DNA from 2 places in the Serratia liquefaciens ATCC 27592 genome. Region 1 is predicted to be linked to the other one. Evidence: predicted binding sites of a transcription regulator. Region 1 holds the regulator's gene; the other holds the start of a gene.

The links. The regulator PurR, encoded in region 1, represses purine synthesis genes. The targets are predictions, from matches to a motif close to CANGCAAACGTTTGCNTG.
Region 2: guaB (IMP dehydrogenase) is a predicted target of PurR. The motif match lies at 2,207-2,224, and genes of this name have one in related genera.

What each region holds. Positions count from the first base shown of each region.
Region 1 is NC_021741.1:2,277,915-2,285,553, reverse strand. It holds gene gloA (lactoylglutathione lyase) at 1-356, shown strand, start outside; gene rnt (ribonuclease T) at 436-1,116, shown strand; gene M495_RS10740 (Grx4 family monothiol glutaredoxin) at 1,187-1,534, opposite strand; gene M495_RS10735 (C40 family peptidase) at 1,950-2,768, shown strand; gene sodB (superoxide dismutase [Fe]) at 2,963-3,541, shown strand; gene cydH (cytochrome bd-I oxidase subunit CydH) at 3,596-3,685, opposite strand; gene purR (HTH-type transcriptional repressor PurR) at 4,009-5,034, shown strand; gene punR (DNA-binding transcriptional activator PunR) at 5,069-5,977, opposite strand; gene punC (purine nucleoside transporter PunC) at 6,101-7,312, shown strand.
Region 2 is NC_021741.1:3,872,897-3,880,535, reverse strand. It holds gene M495_RS18170 (glycoside hydrolase family 31 protein) at 1-732, shown strand, start outside; gene xseA (exodeoxyribonuclease VII large subunit) at 739-2,115, opposite strand; gene guaB (IMP dehydrogenase) at 2,286-3,749, shown strand; gene guaA (glutamine-hydrolyzing GMP synthase) at 3,926-5,503, shown strand; gene M495_RS18150 (MFS transporter) at 5,903-7,249, shown strand; gene M495_RS18145 (FAD-dependent oxidoreductase) at 7,291-7,639, shown strand, end outside.

The DNA of each region.
Region 1 (7,639 bases):
ACTTTTATACCAAGGTATTAGGCATGCGCTTGCTGCGTACCAGCGAAAACCCGGAATACAAATACTCGCTGGCGTTTGTAGGCTATACCGATGAAAGCGAAGGTGCGGTGATTGAACTGACCTATAACTGGGGCACCGACAGCTACGAAATGGGCAGCGCGTTTGGCCATTTGGCGCTGGGCGTCGACGATGTCGCTGCAACCTGTGACAGCATCCGTAACGCCGGCGGCAAGGTTACTCGCGAAGCCGGCCCGGTTAAAGGTGGCACCACGGTGATTGCCTTCGTTGAAGACCCGGACGGTTACAAGATCGAACTGATCGAGAACAAACATGCTGGGCATGGTCTGGGCCACTGAGGTCGATTAAGGGCGCTTCCTGCGCCCTTATTTTTATCTGCGTGATAACCGCCTGCAACCGGGCGCAAAATTTGCCATAATGCGCGCTGCATTCGATGAAGATAAGAAACTGATGGCCGAAAAAAGTGATCTTAACGCCCTGAGTGGCCGTTTTCGTGGGTTTTACCCCGTAGTCATAGACATAGAAACTGCCGGATTTAATGCCAAAACCGACGCACTGCTGGAAATTGCCGCCGTTACGTTAAAAATGGATGAAAACGGCTGGTTGCAGCAGGACGAGACCCTGCACTTCCACGTGGAGCCTTTTGAAGGTGCCAACCTGCAGCCGGAAGCGCTGGCCTTTAACGGCATAGACCCAAGTAACCCATTGCGCGGTGCGGTCAGTGAGCACGATGCGTTGCACGCTATTTTTAAAGCCGTGCGCAAGGGCATTAAGGATCGTGGCTGCAACCGGGCAATCATTGTGGCGCACAATGCCAATTTTGATCACAGCTTCCTGATGGCCGCCGCAGAGCGCGCCAGCCTGAAACGTAACCCCTTCCATCCATTCGCCACCTTTGATACTGCGGCGTTGAGTGGGCTGGTACTGGGGCAGACGGTGTTGGCCAAAGCCTGCATCGCCGCCAATATCCCGTTCGACAGTTCCCAGGCACACTCTGCCCTGTATGACACCGAGCAAACCGCGTTGCTGTTCTGTGAACTGGTCAACCGTTGGAAACGCTTGGGTGGCTGGCCACTGGCGGTCGAAAACACCGACTAAGACAAAAAAATCGGGCGGCCCAGTCTTCACTGGTGCCGCCCGATGGATCCCAACAATAAAACCGAGCCGATTATGGCTGCTGGTCTTCCTGCTGTTTGTACTTCTCTGCCGTTTCTTTGATCAGCTGCTGCAGTTCGCCGCGCTGATACATTTCGATGATGATATCGCAGCCGCCTACCAGCTCACCGTCGACCCACAGCTGTGGGAAGGTCGGCCAGTTGGCGTATTTCGGCAACTCGGCACGGATGTCCGGGTTCTGCAGAATATCAACGTAGGCAAAGCGTTCGCCACAGGCAGACAGCGCCTGCACGGCTTGCGCAGAGAAACCGCAGTTTGGCAATTTCGGTGAACCTTTCATGTACAGCAGAATCGGGTTCTCAGCGATCTGGTGCTGAATTTTTTCAATCGTCGTCGTCATTGTATTGCTTCCTCAAGCCAAGTCTTATGGCTACAACATGCATCACACCGGCCATTGTAGCGGCTGGAACAGTCGCAAGAAAACGCCATCTTTTGCAAGGGCATTTCCCCGTAGTCAGTCGCGTCTTACCGGCAAAGCCTTTCCGGTCAAAACATATGCGCAGAATAACATTTTTAATCTGGCCATTTCACTAATATATTTTGCCATCAAAATGCGCCGTTAAATAATCCCGCCGACGGTGATTGTCGCTTTTTTATACATCAACGGATTGATTTTTCAGCAAAAAAAATGCCATTAACGTTTTCTCACAATATGGATTATCATTTATGAGTTCTTCGCTGTTTTATATGGCGAAATTCGGGAATACTGTCCTTCTTTCGATATCTGTTCCGGGGCCAAGGTTGGTAACGTCGACATGCGTTTAATTCTTACGCTTTTTGTGCTGTTGTTTACACAGCTATTCTTCAATCTGGCGCATGCTGCGCCACAGGCGCGTATTGCCGCCGAGCAACGCAAAAGCCATGTCAACGAAGCCCGGCCAGATGACCGCAAGAAAAAGAAAGCGGTAAAAGCCAGCAAAAAAGCAAAAACCACCACCCCGCAGAAAACCGCCAAGGTTTCCAAAGCCAAAACGGAAAAAACCGCTAAAAAGATCGTCAGCGCCAAATCGAAAGGCAAAACTCAGAAAATAGCCAAAATCAAAGTTACCCCGCCGAAAAAGGGTTACAAAAAAGGCTATGGTCGCCACCGCGAAGCCGGGATGGCCACCGCAAAACTGGTGCGTGATGATAAACCGTTGAAGCTGACTCCAGCGCACAAAAAACGCTATCAGCACGCCAAGCAAACCGCGATGGCCAAACTGATGGACCAAATGGGCAAGCCTTACCGCTGGGGCGGTACTTCACCAAGAACCGGTTTCGACTGCAGCGGCCTGATTTACTACGCGTATAAAGACGTGGTGAAAATAAAAATGCCGCGCACCGCCAACGAAATGTATCACCTGCGAGACGCCGCGCCGATCAAGAGAAGCGAACTGGAAAGCGGTGACCTGGTGTTCTTCCGCATTAATAACCGCGGCGTGGCAGACCATGTTGGCGTTTATCTGGGCAACGGCAAATTTATTCAGTCACCGCGTACCGGTGAAGAAATTCGGATCAGCCAACTCGACAATGACTACTGGCAAAACCATTACATCGGCGCCCGCCGTGTAGTAACACCGAAAACCATTCGATAATTTCTTTGGCGGCTGGCTTGCCCAGCCGCTCTCCCCTGACTGATTTTCCTACTGTCCCTAAAGCACCCAATCCTTTAGCCAGCCCCCACTGTATTTCATCGCGAAAATTGCTAAGCTAAATACCCACAATAAAAACAGGTCAATTTAAGGTCCGTTGCTTTAGCGGCGAGTTGACACTGTACAAGGAGGAAGCAATGTCGTTTGAACTGCCCGCACTACCTTATGAAAAAAATGCCCTCGAACCGCACATTTCGGCAGAAACCCTGGAATACCACTATGGCAAGCATCACAACGCCTATGTGGTCAACCTGAACAATTTGCTGAAAGGCAGCGAGTTTGAAGGATTATCCCTTGAAGCAATCATCAAGGCTTCCAGCGGCGGCATCTTCAACAATGCAGCTCAGGTATGGAATCACACCTTCTATTGGCACTGCCTGTCACCTCAGGGCGGTGGGGAACCTCAGGGCAAATTGGCTGCCGCGATCAACCAGGCTTTTGGTTCTTTTACCGCCTTCCGGGAACAATTCAGCGACGCCGCGGTGAAAAACTTTGGCGCAGGCTGGACCTGGTTAGTGAAAAAGCCGGATGGCTCGCTGGCGATTGTTAATACGTCGAATGCGGCCACGCCGTTGACTGGTGAAGACAAACCGTTGCTGACCGTCGACGTTTGGGAACACGCCTACTACATCGATTATCGCAACGCACGACCGGCCTACCTGGAAAACTTCTGGGCGCTGGTTAACTGGGCATTTGTGGAGGAAAATCTGGCGTAACGCGGGGAAAATACAACCAGGCGTAGCGAACTGCGCCTGGTTGACTGAAGAGTATCAGTTCAATGCTGCGGTGAAGCTAAAAGCGATAATCACAGCCAGCGCACCCAGGGTGGTGAACAGTGACATTTTCAAATCGGTATCCATTACAACTCCTTTTCAGATTGGGTTTCCCAAGGGTAAAAGGCACACAATTAATGTGTTAAACCATTTTCCCACAGTTGGCCGATAAAATCTTGTTATCATTTCCCAGTTTATAATACCGATTACCTCTTCCCCTTTTGCTCAATATGGGACAAAATTCGCAGTTCACAACTGTGTACCGGCAAAATGCCCCTCCTGACCAAGCGCTGACGACTTCAACACACTAAAAACTCAGTTTTCGCTTCTTTGGAGAAGGATCTACGCAGGCAAACGATTAACATCACACTTACATACTGCAACATGTGAGTTCAGGAGTCATTCTTTACATGGCAACGATTAAAGATGTGGCCAAACGCGCTGGCGTTTCCACCACCACCGTTTCGCACGTCATCAATAAGACTCGTTTCGTCGCCGAAGAAACAAAAGCGGCCGTTGGCGCCGCGATCAAAGAGCTGCACTATTCACCCAGCGCCGTGGCGCGCAGCCTCAAGGTCAATCACACCAAATCTATTGGTCTGCTGGCCACATCGAGCGAAGCACCCTACTTTGCCGAAGTGATCGAGGCGGTGGAAAACAGCTGCTACAGCAAAGGCTATACGCTGATCCTGTGCAACTCACATAACAATCTGGACAAACAACGCGCCTATCTGGCGATGTTGGCGCAAAAGCGCGTCGATGGCCTGTTAGTCATGTGTTCGGAATACCCGGACCAACTGCTGGGCATGCTGGAAGATTATCGCAATATCCCGATGGTCGTCATGGATTGGGGCGCCGCACGCGGTGACTTTACCGACACCATTATCGATAACGCCTTCGAAGGCGGCTATCTGGCCGGGCGCTACCTGATTGAACGCGGCCACCGCGATATCGGGGCCATTCCGGGCCAACTGGCGCGTAATACCGGCGGCGGCCGCCATCAGGGCTTTTTAAAAGCCATGGAAGAAGCCAATATCGACGTGCGTGAAGAGTGGATTGTTCAGGGCGACTTTGAGCCGGAATCTGGTTACAAGGCCATGCATCAGATACTGTCGCAGAAACAACGTCCTACCGCAGTCTTCTGCGGTGGCGATATCATGGCCATGGGTGCGATCTGCGCCGCCGATGAACTTGGCCTGCGCGTACCACAAGACATATCGGTGATTGGCTACGATAACGTACGAAACGCCCGCTACTTCACCCCGGCACTGACCACCATTCATCAGCCCAAAGAGCGTTTGGGCGAGATGGCCTTCACCATGCTGCTGGATCGCATCATCAGCAAGCGTGAAGAGTCGCAGGTGATTGAGGTTCATCCCAAGCTGGTTGAGCGCCGTTCGGTCGCTGACGGCCCGTTCATCGATTACCGCCGCTAATTATCTGCGCCGGAAACTCTCACGGTTTCCGGCGTCATTCTTCGCTTAGCCACTCCTGATTCAAGGTTTCACTGTCTCCCAGATAATCCAGCAACCAGGCCATAGCCGGTGACGGCGTATTTTGCTGCCAGGTCAGGCAACAAGGACTGGCGGGAAATGGCTGTTGCAACTGTAGCGCCACCAGTTCCCCGCGCTGCACCAAAGGCAATACCTGATGCGCGGGCATCATGCCAACGCACAACCCGGCACACAGGCAGTCCACCGCAGAAGCCCAGTCCGGCACCACCAGGCGGCGCTGGTTGTCCAACGTCCAGGTCACGCGCTTGGGCAGGTTGCGCGAGGTATCTTCCAGGCACAGCGACGGAAAGGGCCGAAGTTGATCGTCGTTCAACAGCCCCTCTATCGCGGCCAGCGGGTGATGCGGACTGGCCACGCACAACCAACGCATATCTCCCATATCGCGAAAGGCGAAACCGCCGCCCACCGGCACCGCCCTTGTGGCGCCGATCGCCATATCGGCACGACCGTCCACCAGCGCATCCCATACGCCATTAAACACCTCCGGCTGAACCAGCAATTCGACGTCGGGGAAATGGCGGTAAAAATCCAGCACCAATTGGCGACTGCGTTGGGGTTTAACGATGATATCCACCGCTATTTTCAATTGGCCCCGCCAGCCGTTAGCGACCTGTTGGCACTGTCGGCGCGTGTCGAGCATTTTTTTGATGACACCACGCGCTTCCTGAATAAACAGCACGCCAGCCGGTGTCAGTTCCACGTCGCGATGACGGCGCTCAAACAGCGGTACCGCCAGCCATTGCTCCAACTGCCTCACCGTATAACTTACCGCCGACGGTACCCGATGCAGCTCGTGCGCCGCGGCGCTGAAACTGCCGGTGCGGGCCACCGCATCGACGACATCCAGGGAATATTCAGACCACATAGCTTTGCCTTCAATTTTTTTAACAGCACCTCGCAAATATTACCGTTTCACAAGCAGAGATCCAGCCGGATACACTTGCCGGCGCTAAAAACCTGCGACAATAAAATATTAACGAGAAATACCATGCGAAATTCCTTTGGTTTTATGTTCTACCTTGCCGGCCTGAGCATGCTGGGATACCTGGCCACCGATATGTATCTGCCCGCCTTCGGCATGATGCAGCAAGATCTGCAGATTTCCGCCGGGGCAATCAGCGCCAGCCTGAGCATCTTCCTGGCCGGGTTTGCCTTTGCACAACTGCTGTGGGGCCCGCTTTCCGATCGCCTCGGCCGTAAACCGGTGTTGCTGATCGGTCTGGCGCTGTTTGCCCTCGGCTGCCTCGGCATGCTGTGGGTGCAAAATGCCGTGCAACTTTGGTCGCTGCGCTTTATCCAGGCGATTGGGGTTTGCTCCGCTGCCGTTACCTGGCAGGCCTTGGTGATTGACCGCTATCGCGAAGGCAAGGCTAACCGCGTGTTCGCGACCATTATGCCGCTGGTAGCCCTTTCACCGGCGCTGGCTCCGTTGGTGGGTGCCTGGTTGCTGAACCACATGGGCTGGCGCGCCATTTTCGCCGTGTTGCTGGGCATTACCGTGCTTCTGCTATTGCCGACGCTGCTGCTGAAAGAAAGCGCCAAAACCGTGCCTTCCGACGACAATAAGAAAAGCGCGCTCAGTTTCTTCCAACTATTAAAGTCACGCATCTTCAGTGGCAACGTTATGATTTTTGCCGCCTGTTCTGCCGGCTTCTTCGCCTGGCTGACCGGTTCACCGTTTATTCTTGGTGATATGGGGTATAGCCCGAACGACATCGGTCTGAGCTATGTGCCGCAGACGCTGGCGTTCTTATTAGGGGGCTATGGCTGTCGTACCGCATTGAACCGCATGAATGGCAACACCTTGTTGCCTTGGCTGTTGGTAGTTTATGGTGTCAGTATGGTTGCATTATATCTGGTTGCCACCCTGACTCAGCCCACGCTCACTACGTTGTTAATTCCGTTCTGCGTGATGGCGTTGGTCAACGGAGCCATTTACCCTATCGTGGTAGCCAATGCGTTGACCCCGTTCCCGGAGGGAACCGGTAAAGCTGCCGCCTTGCAAAACACCCTGCAATTAGGCCTGTGTTTTGTCGCCAGCATGCTGGTTTCGGCCTTTATCGCCCAGCCTCTGTTGGCAACGGTCACGGTAATGGTGTCGACGGTGGTATTGGCCGCGTTGGGCTATCTGATGCAACGGAGAAAGGTAATGGACGATCGACAGGCGACGCGTCAGGAACATGCTAACTCCGCGTCATAATTGCCAGTATTAATAATTACTTAAAGAATATTTTTGCCGAGTGCGATTTACAGTTGAGTAAGCGCCTCGGCAAGCCTATACTCAAAAACGACCTTTAAAAATAACACTTTTATAATTTCTTTATCACTAGCAACTGTTGTGTACGCGTATGGCGTCACAGTTTTTTAAGGATTGTCTTTCCCGCGTTTCTTGCGCTGGAACCTTCTTAAAATTTTCCTCTGTTCATAGTCGGATATCAGACGCCACGGGATTCTTACCGTAGGTAAACGTATGCACCCGCAGAATTTGTCTAAGCTATTTTTTGACGGGTCATAAGTCAGAAGAAGG
Region 2 (7,639 bases), 1.6 Mb from region 1:
TTCACCATTCACTCCTGGAACGACGACGCCACGGTTAACGAACCCTGGATGTACCCTGCGGTGACGCCGGCAGTGCGCGAGGCGATTGCTTTGCGTTATCGGCTGATGCCGTATTTCTACACCTTGCTGTGGCAGGCCTGCGTCGACGACGAACCGATGCTGCGCCCGACCTTCCTCGACCACGAGCATGATGAGCGCACGCTGAACGAAACCGATGATTTTATGATAGGTCGCGATCTGCTGGTGGCCAGCGTGGTGGAGCAGGGGCAGCGTCAGCGGCCGGTGTATCTGCCGGATAACGGCGACGGCTGGTACTGCTTCTACAGCGGCCAATGGTTCAGCGGCGGCCAGGCGGTGCTGCTGGAGGCACCGCTGGAGCGCTTGCCGCTGCTGGTACGTGCCGGTGCCGCGATACCTTTGTCGTCGCGATTGGCGCATGTTGACGTGACGGCGGACGATCGGCGCGAGCTGAAGCTGTATCCGCTCAAAGGCTGTGGCAGCGCTTCTGGGCTGTTATTCGAAGATGACGGGGAAAGTTATGGCTGGCAGCAGGGCGATGCGCTGTGGCTGCGCTGGGAGATGCTCAGCGACACTCAACGCATTATGCTGAACATCACTGCCGAAGGCCGGTTCAAACCGGCGTGGCAGACGTTGGCCTGCAGTTTGCCAACTGGAGAGACGCGAGAACTGTGGATTAACGGCGTACCGGGCAGCCGTTTTACGCTGGAGTAAGCGGGATTATTCGGCCGCGCGTTTCTTGCGCGGCTTTTTGGCAACGGTGATGGTTTTCACCTCGCTTTCCACCCAACCATCCTGCAGACGGGTTTTCAGCAGTTCGCCAACCTGAGCCTGCTTGGTGGTTTTCAGCAGTTCGCCGCGCGGGGTTTGCGTCACGCTGTAGCCGCGGGCCAGCGTCGCCAGCGGGCTGACGGCCTCGAGTTGGCTGCAGGCGACGCCGAAGCGCTGGCGCAGGCCGTTAAGCTGGCGATCCCATGCCTGCTGCAAACGGTATTCCTGTTGCTGCACGCGTTGTTGGTAGCGGTGAATACGCGCCTGCGGTTGCATCTGCGCCAGCCGTTGCTGAACCCGCTCGCTGCGACGCGAAGACAGACGCAGTTGGTTTTGCATGCCGTCTTCCAACCGACGTTGCAGTTTGAACAACAGCGTTTGTTGGCGCGCCAGACGCAGGTGCGGGTGCTGCTGCTGCAAACGGTGGTTGATGCGGGTGAACTGCTGCTGGCGCTGCGCCAGGTAGTAGTCCATCGCCATTTCCATCCGCTGTTGCTGTGATTGCAACTGACGCAGCAGTTCCAACTGATTGCGACTGACCAGTTCGGCAGCGGCAGAAGGGGTTGGCGCACGCAGATCGGCGACAAAGTCGGCAATGGTGACGTCGGTTTCGTGGCCGACGGCGCTGACAATCGGAATGCGGCTGGCGAAAATCGCCCGCGCAACGCGTTCGTCGTTAAAGCTCCACAGGTCTTCCAGTGAACCCCCGCCACGGCCGACGATCAGCACGTCGCACTCGTCACGGCGGTTGGCCGTTTCGATGGCACGTACAATCTGCAGGGGGGCTTCCGCGCCCTGCACCGAAGTAGGGTAGATAACGATGGGCAATGACGGATCGCGCCGTTGCAGCACCTGCAGCACATCGTGCAGCGCCGCGCCGCTGGCGGAGGTGACCACCCCGACGCGTTTGGCCGGGCTGGGCAGCGGCTGTTTGAACTGTTGGTCGAAAAGGCCTTCGGCGCTCAGTCGCTGTTTTAACTGATCGAACTGCTGTTGCAACAGGCCGTCGCCGGCGGGCTGCATGCTTTCGGCGATCAGCTGATAGTCGCCGCGCGGCTCATACAGCGTGATGCTGGCGCGCACCAGCACCTGTTGGCCATTTTGCGGGCGGAAGGTAGTACGACGGTTAGTGTTGCGGAACATCGCGCAACGCACCTGCGCGCGGTCGTCTTTCAGCGTGAAATACCAATGACCTGAAGACGGCTGGGAGAAGTTGGAGATCTCGGCGGAGAGCCAAATCTGGCCCATTTCCATTTCCAGCAGCTGTCGAACCGTCTGATTCAGGCGGCTTACGGTAAAAATGGAAGGCGAAACAGGTATCGACATGTGACCCAGATCAAATTTCAAAACAAGCACTTAATTGGTCGATACTACATGGCTGAAAAAGGTAATCAAGAGTTTTTGTGAGAAAGTGCTGGAGGCAACCGATTACGCTCTGTATAATGCCGCGGCAATATTTTATCTTTTTCACAGCCCACTCTGGTGAGATATTGCCCATGCTACGTATCGCGAAAGAAGCACTAACGTTTGACGACGTTCTCCTGGTTCCAGCTCACTCTACGGTTCTGCCTAATACCGCTGAGCTCGGCACCCAACTGACCAAAAATATCCGCCTGAATATCCCTATGCTGTCCGCAGCCATGGATACCGTTACCGAATCCGGCCTGGCCATCGCGCTGGCGCAGGAAGGCGGTCTGGGCTTCATTCACAAAAACATGTCTATCGAGCGTCAGGCAGAAGAAGTCCGCCGCGTGAAAAAACATGAAAGCGGCGTGGTAACCGATCCACAAGCCGTAACCCCTGCCACAACCCTGAAAGAAGTGAAAGAGCTGACCGCACGTAACGGCTTCGCCGGTTACCCTGTCGTCACCGAAGAGAACGAACTGGTCGGTATCATTACCGGCCGCGACGTCCGCTTCGTCACCGATCTGAACCAGCCTGTTACCGCCGTGATGACGCCGAAAGAGCGTCTGGTTACGGTGAAAGAAGGCGAAGCGCGTGAAGTCGTGCTGCAGAAAATGCACGAAAAACGCGTTGAGAAAGCGCTGGTAGTGGACGACAGCTTCCACCTGCTGGGCATGATCACCGTAAAAGACTTCCAGAAAGCGGAACGCAAGCCAAACGCCTGTAAAGACGAGCATGGCCGTCTGCGCGTTGGCGCAGCGGTGGGTGCAGGTGCAGGTAACGAAGAGCGCGTTGATGCGCTGGTCGCCGCCGGCGTTGACGTGCTGCTGATCGACTCCTCGCATGGCCATTCCGAAGGCGTATTGCAGCGTATTCGCGAAACGCGCGCCAAATACCCGGATCTGCAGATCGTGGGCGGCAACGTGGCTACCGCAGCCGGTGCCAAAGCGCTGGCTGACGCCGGCGTCAGCGCGGTCAAAGTAGGTATCGGCCCTGGCTCCATCTGTACTACTCGTATCGTAACCGGCGTAGGTGTACCGCAGATCACAGCCATCGCCGATGCGGTTGAAGCGCTGGAAGGGACAGGTATCCCGGTCATCGCCGACGGCGGCATTCGCTTCTCCGGTGACATCGCCAAAGCTATCGCGGCCGGCGCATCCTGCGTAATGGTCGGCTCCATGCTGGCGGGTACCGAAGAATCACCGGGCGAAATCGAGCTGTATCAGGGCCGTTCGTTCAAATCCTACCGTGGTATGGGTTCACTGGGCGCGATGTCCAAAGGCTCTTCCGACCGTTACTTCCAGACCGATAACGCCGCCGACAAACTGGTGCCGGAAGGTATCGAAGGCCGCGTGGCTTACAAAGGCATGCTGAAAGCGATCGTACACCAGCAGATGGGCGGCCTGCGTTCTTGCATGGGCCTGACCGGCTGCGCCACCATCGACGACCTGCGTACCAAGGCTGAATTTGTTCGCATCAGCGGCGCCGGTATTCAGGAAAGCCACGTGCATGACGTGACCATCACCAAAGAGTCACCGAACTACCGCATGGGTTAATTTCAGGGGCTGCGGCCGGCGCATTTGTTCGCCGTCCGCTGCTCGCATTGCTCATTGACTTTATGTCAACTGCGCATGCTGTGCTGCGGGCGACCACCAACTGTTTGGCCTCGCCGACTGAAACTGTCCTAACGTTTTAGATTTTCCTTTTTCTCTGTTGCTGGAATTCGCCTCACATGACAAAAAATATCCATAAGCATCGCATTCTGATTCTGGACTTTGGTTCGCAATACACCCAACTGGTCGCCCGCCGCGTGCGCGAAATCGGCGTTTACTGCGAGCTGTGGGCCTGGGACGTTAGCGAAGAGCAAATCCGCGAATTCAATCCGAGCGGCATCATCCTGTCCGGCGGCCCGGAAAGCACCACCGAAACCAACAGCCCGCGTGCGCCAGAATACGTGTTCACCGCCGGTGTACCTGTGCTGGGCGTATGCTACGGCATGCAGACCATGGCAATGCAGCTGGGCGGCCATGTGCAAGGTTCCAACGAGCGTGAATTCGGTTACGCGCAGGTGGAAATTACCACCGACAGCGCACTGGTTCGCGGCATCGAAGACGCGCTGAGCCCAACCGGTAAACCGCTGCTCGACGTGTGGATGAGCCACGGCGACAAAGTGACCGCTATCCCGTCCGACTTCGTGACCGTTGCCAGCACCGATACCTGCCCGTTTGCCATTATGGCCAACGAAGAAAAACGCTTCTACGGCGTGCAGTTCCACCCGGAAGTGACCCACACCCGTCAGGGCCAGCGCATGCTGGAGCGTTTCGTGCTGGATATCTGCCAGTGTGAAGCCCTGTGGACCCCGGCGACCATCATCGAAGATGCGGTAGAGCGCATTCGTGAGCAGGTGGGCGAAGATCACGTGATCCTCGGCCTGTCCGGCGGCGTCGACTCTTCCGTGACCGCAATGCTGCTGCATCGCGCCATCGGTAAACGCCTGACCTGCGTGTTCGTCGATAACGGCCTGCTGCGTCTGAATGAAGCAGACCAGGTGCTGGAAATGTTTGGCGACCACTTCGGCCTGAACATCGTTCACGTGGCGGCGGAAGATCGCTTCCTGAGCGCGTTAGCCGGCGTTGACGAACCGGAAGCCAAGCGCAAGATCATCGGCCGCGTGTTCGTTGAACTGTTCGACGAAGAAGCCTGCAAGCAGACTGAAGTGAAATGGCTGGCGCAGGGCACCATCTACCCGGACGTGATCGAATCCGCCGCCTCCGCCACCGGCAAAGCGCACGTGATCAAATCGCACCACAACGTGGGTGGCCTGCCGAAAGAGATGAAGCTGGGCCTGGTCGAGCCGCTGAAAGAGCTGTTCAAAGACGAAGTGCGCAAAATCGGTCTGGAACTGGGCCTGCCGTACGACATGCTTTACCGTCACCCGTTCCCGGGCCCAGGTTTGGGCGTGCGCGTACTGGGCGAAGTGAAGAAAGAGTACTGCGATCTGCTGCGCCGTGCCGATGCGATCTTCATCGAAGAGCTGCACAAAGCCGATCTGTACAACAAAGTCAGCCAGGCATTCACCGTGTTCCTGCCGGTGCGTTCGGTTGGCGTGATGGGCGATGGCCGTAAATACGACTGGGTTGTTTCACTGCGCGCAGTGGAAACCATCGACTTTATGACCGCACATTGGGCGCACCTGCCGTACGATTTCCTCGGTCGCGTCTCCAACCGCATCATCAACGAAGTCAACGGCATTTCCCGTGTGGTTTATGACATCAGCGGTAAGCCACCGGCTACCATTGAGTGGGAATGATGAACCGCTAATCACTGACTATCAGTGATGATTTTAAAACCCCCGTTGCGGCTAGGCTGTACGGGGGTTTTCTTTTTTCCGACGCCCACAAAATATTCCCTTTGCGCGCCTCCTTGTATTCATTTTGGTTATACCAAAGATCCCTTTTTTGATTATTCCCTGATATCAGCACAGCCCTATACTCGATCAATCCCTGCTCTCTGGAAAACCTGCCCCTGCAGCGCTACCCAGTAAAACACCAGGTTATGCATAAGCTCCGGAACTGGCAGAAGGTAAATTATTACTAATCAGTATGTTGATGCCATTTTATTCACCGGTTAATCCCGGGTCTTCCTGCCGGTGGTGGCGTGCTTTTCATGATGCAAGGTAATACAAAAACAAGAAAAGAGGATTTTTGCCATGAACAAACAATCCGTCACCGACATTGTCGATCAAAGCCCGATCGGTGGTTTACAGATAATGACGCTGCTCTTGTGTTTTATTGTATTGATGATTAATGGTCTGGATGCCAGCGCGATGGGTTATATCGCCCCTGAATTGGCTCAAGAATGGGGGATTGATCGCGCCGAGTTGGGCCCGGCTTTCGCGGCAGGTCTGTTCGGCATGTTACTCGGCAGTTTCATTTGTGGCCCCGCGGCGGACCGTTATGGGCGCAAAACGGTGTTGCTGATCTGCTCGGTTATCGTCGCTTTAGGCACCCTGGGTTATGCCTTTTCCTCATCGATTAGCGTGCTTGTGGCACTGCGGTTGCTGACTGGCATGGGACTAGGCGGCGTATTGCCCGGTTGCATTACTCTGGTGTCAGAGTATTCGCCCATTCGCTGGCGCATGTTGCTGGTCACCTTGAGCTTTTCCGGCTTTACCTTGGGTATGGCGCTCGGCGGCTGGGTGGCCGACTTGCTGCTGCCGGTGCTGGGCTGGAGAGGCCTGCTCTTTGTGGGCAGTATCGCTCCTTTGGTGATGCTGCCAGTGCTGTATTTCATGCTCCCTGAGTCGATCTGTTTCCTGGCCAACAGGCCGCAACAGAGAGCTAAATTACTGCGGATCGTCGAACGGATTGGCGGCCATAGGAAGTGGCAGGACGTAATCTTTACCGACGGTATGGACAGAAAGCCCGGTGAAAAAAACCTGCAGCTGTCTCCCGTGGCGGCGCTATTTTCTGAAGGGCGAACCGAGCGTACGCTGCTACTCTGGCTGACCTTTTTCTGCTGCTTATTCTCGTTCTACCTGTTGAGCAATTGGCTACCCACGGTATTGCGCAGCAGCGGGTTTGACGCTCGGATGGCCTTATATGTTGCCGCAATGCTGCCGCTGGGGGGCATGATCGGTGGCATCATCACAGCACTTCTCATCGATCGAATCGGTATCGCCAAAATACTTCCTCCTTTAGCCTTATTGGCCTCGGTCGCGCTGCTGGTTACCGGCAGCCAGCTCGGCAGTTCTACCCGTTTATTGGTTTGCGTTTTTTTCGTGGGTTTTACCCTCACGGGAGCATTGAACAACATCAGTATTTTGAGCGCTGGCCTTTATCCCACCACGGCACGTGCGACCGGAGTGTCATGGGGGATCGGCGTGGGTCATGTGGGTTCCATCACGGGGGCTTATCTTGGCTCTTGGCTATATACCGTGGTTGGTGATTTGCAGAATTTTTTCTACTGGATGGCGATTCCCGCATTAATTGCCGCTTTGGCGTTGTTCTGCATGACCAGGAGAAAGGATCTGTTTGCGGTACAGGCGGGTTCTTAACGACGGGTACGATCAAAAACAAACGGGGCTGAGGAGAGGGTATGAAGCAACTGCATGCAGAAATTGCTGGGGCAGGTATCGCCGGGCTTACGGCGGCGGCGGCGCTGGCTCAGCGTGGCTGGAGCGTGAGAGTGCATGAGCGTTCGGCAAACCTGCGCACCTTTGGTGCGGGCATCTATATCTGGAGTAATGGGCTGCGTGTGCTCGAGGCGATTGGAGCCTATGACGAAGCTATGGTGGGGGCACACGAAGGGGCCGTATTCCAGACACGGGATCACGGCAACGCAACGATGGAGGATATTCCGATCAACAGCAGCGGTGCCCCACGTCTGGTTACCATCCTGCGCGAGCGGCTGCTGCTGTCTTTGCTCAATGCGGCTCGCCGCGCCG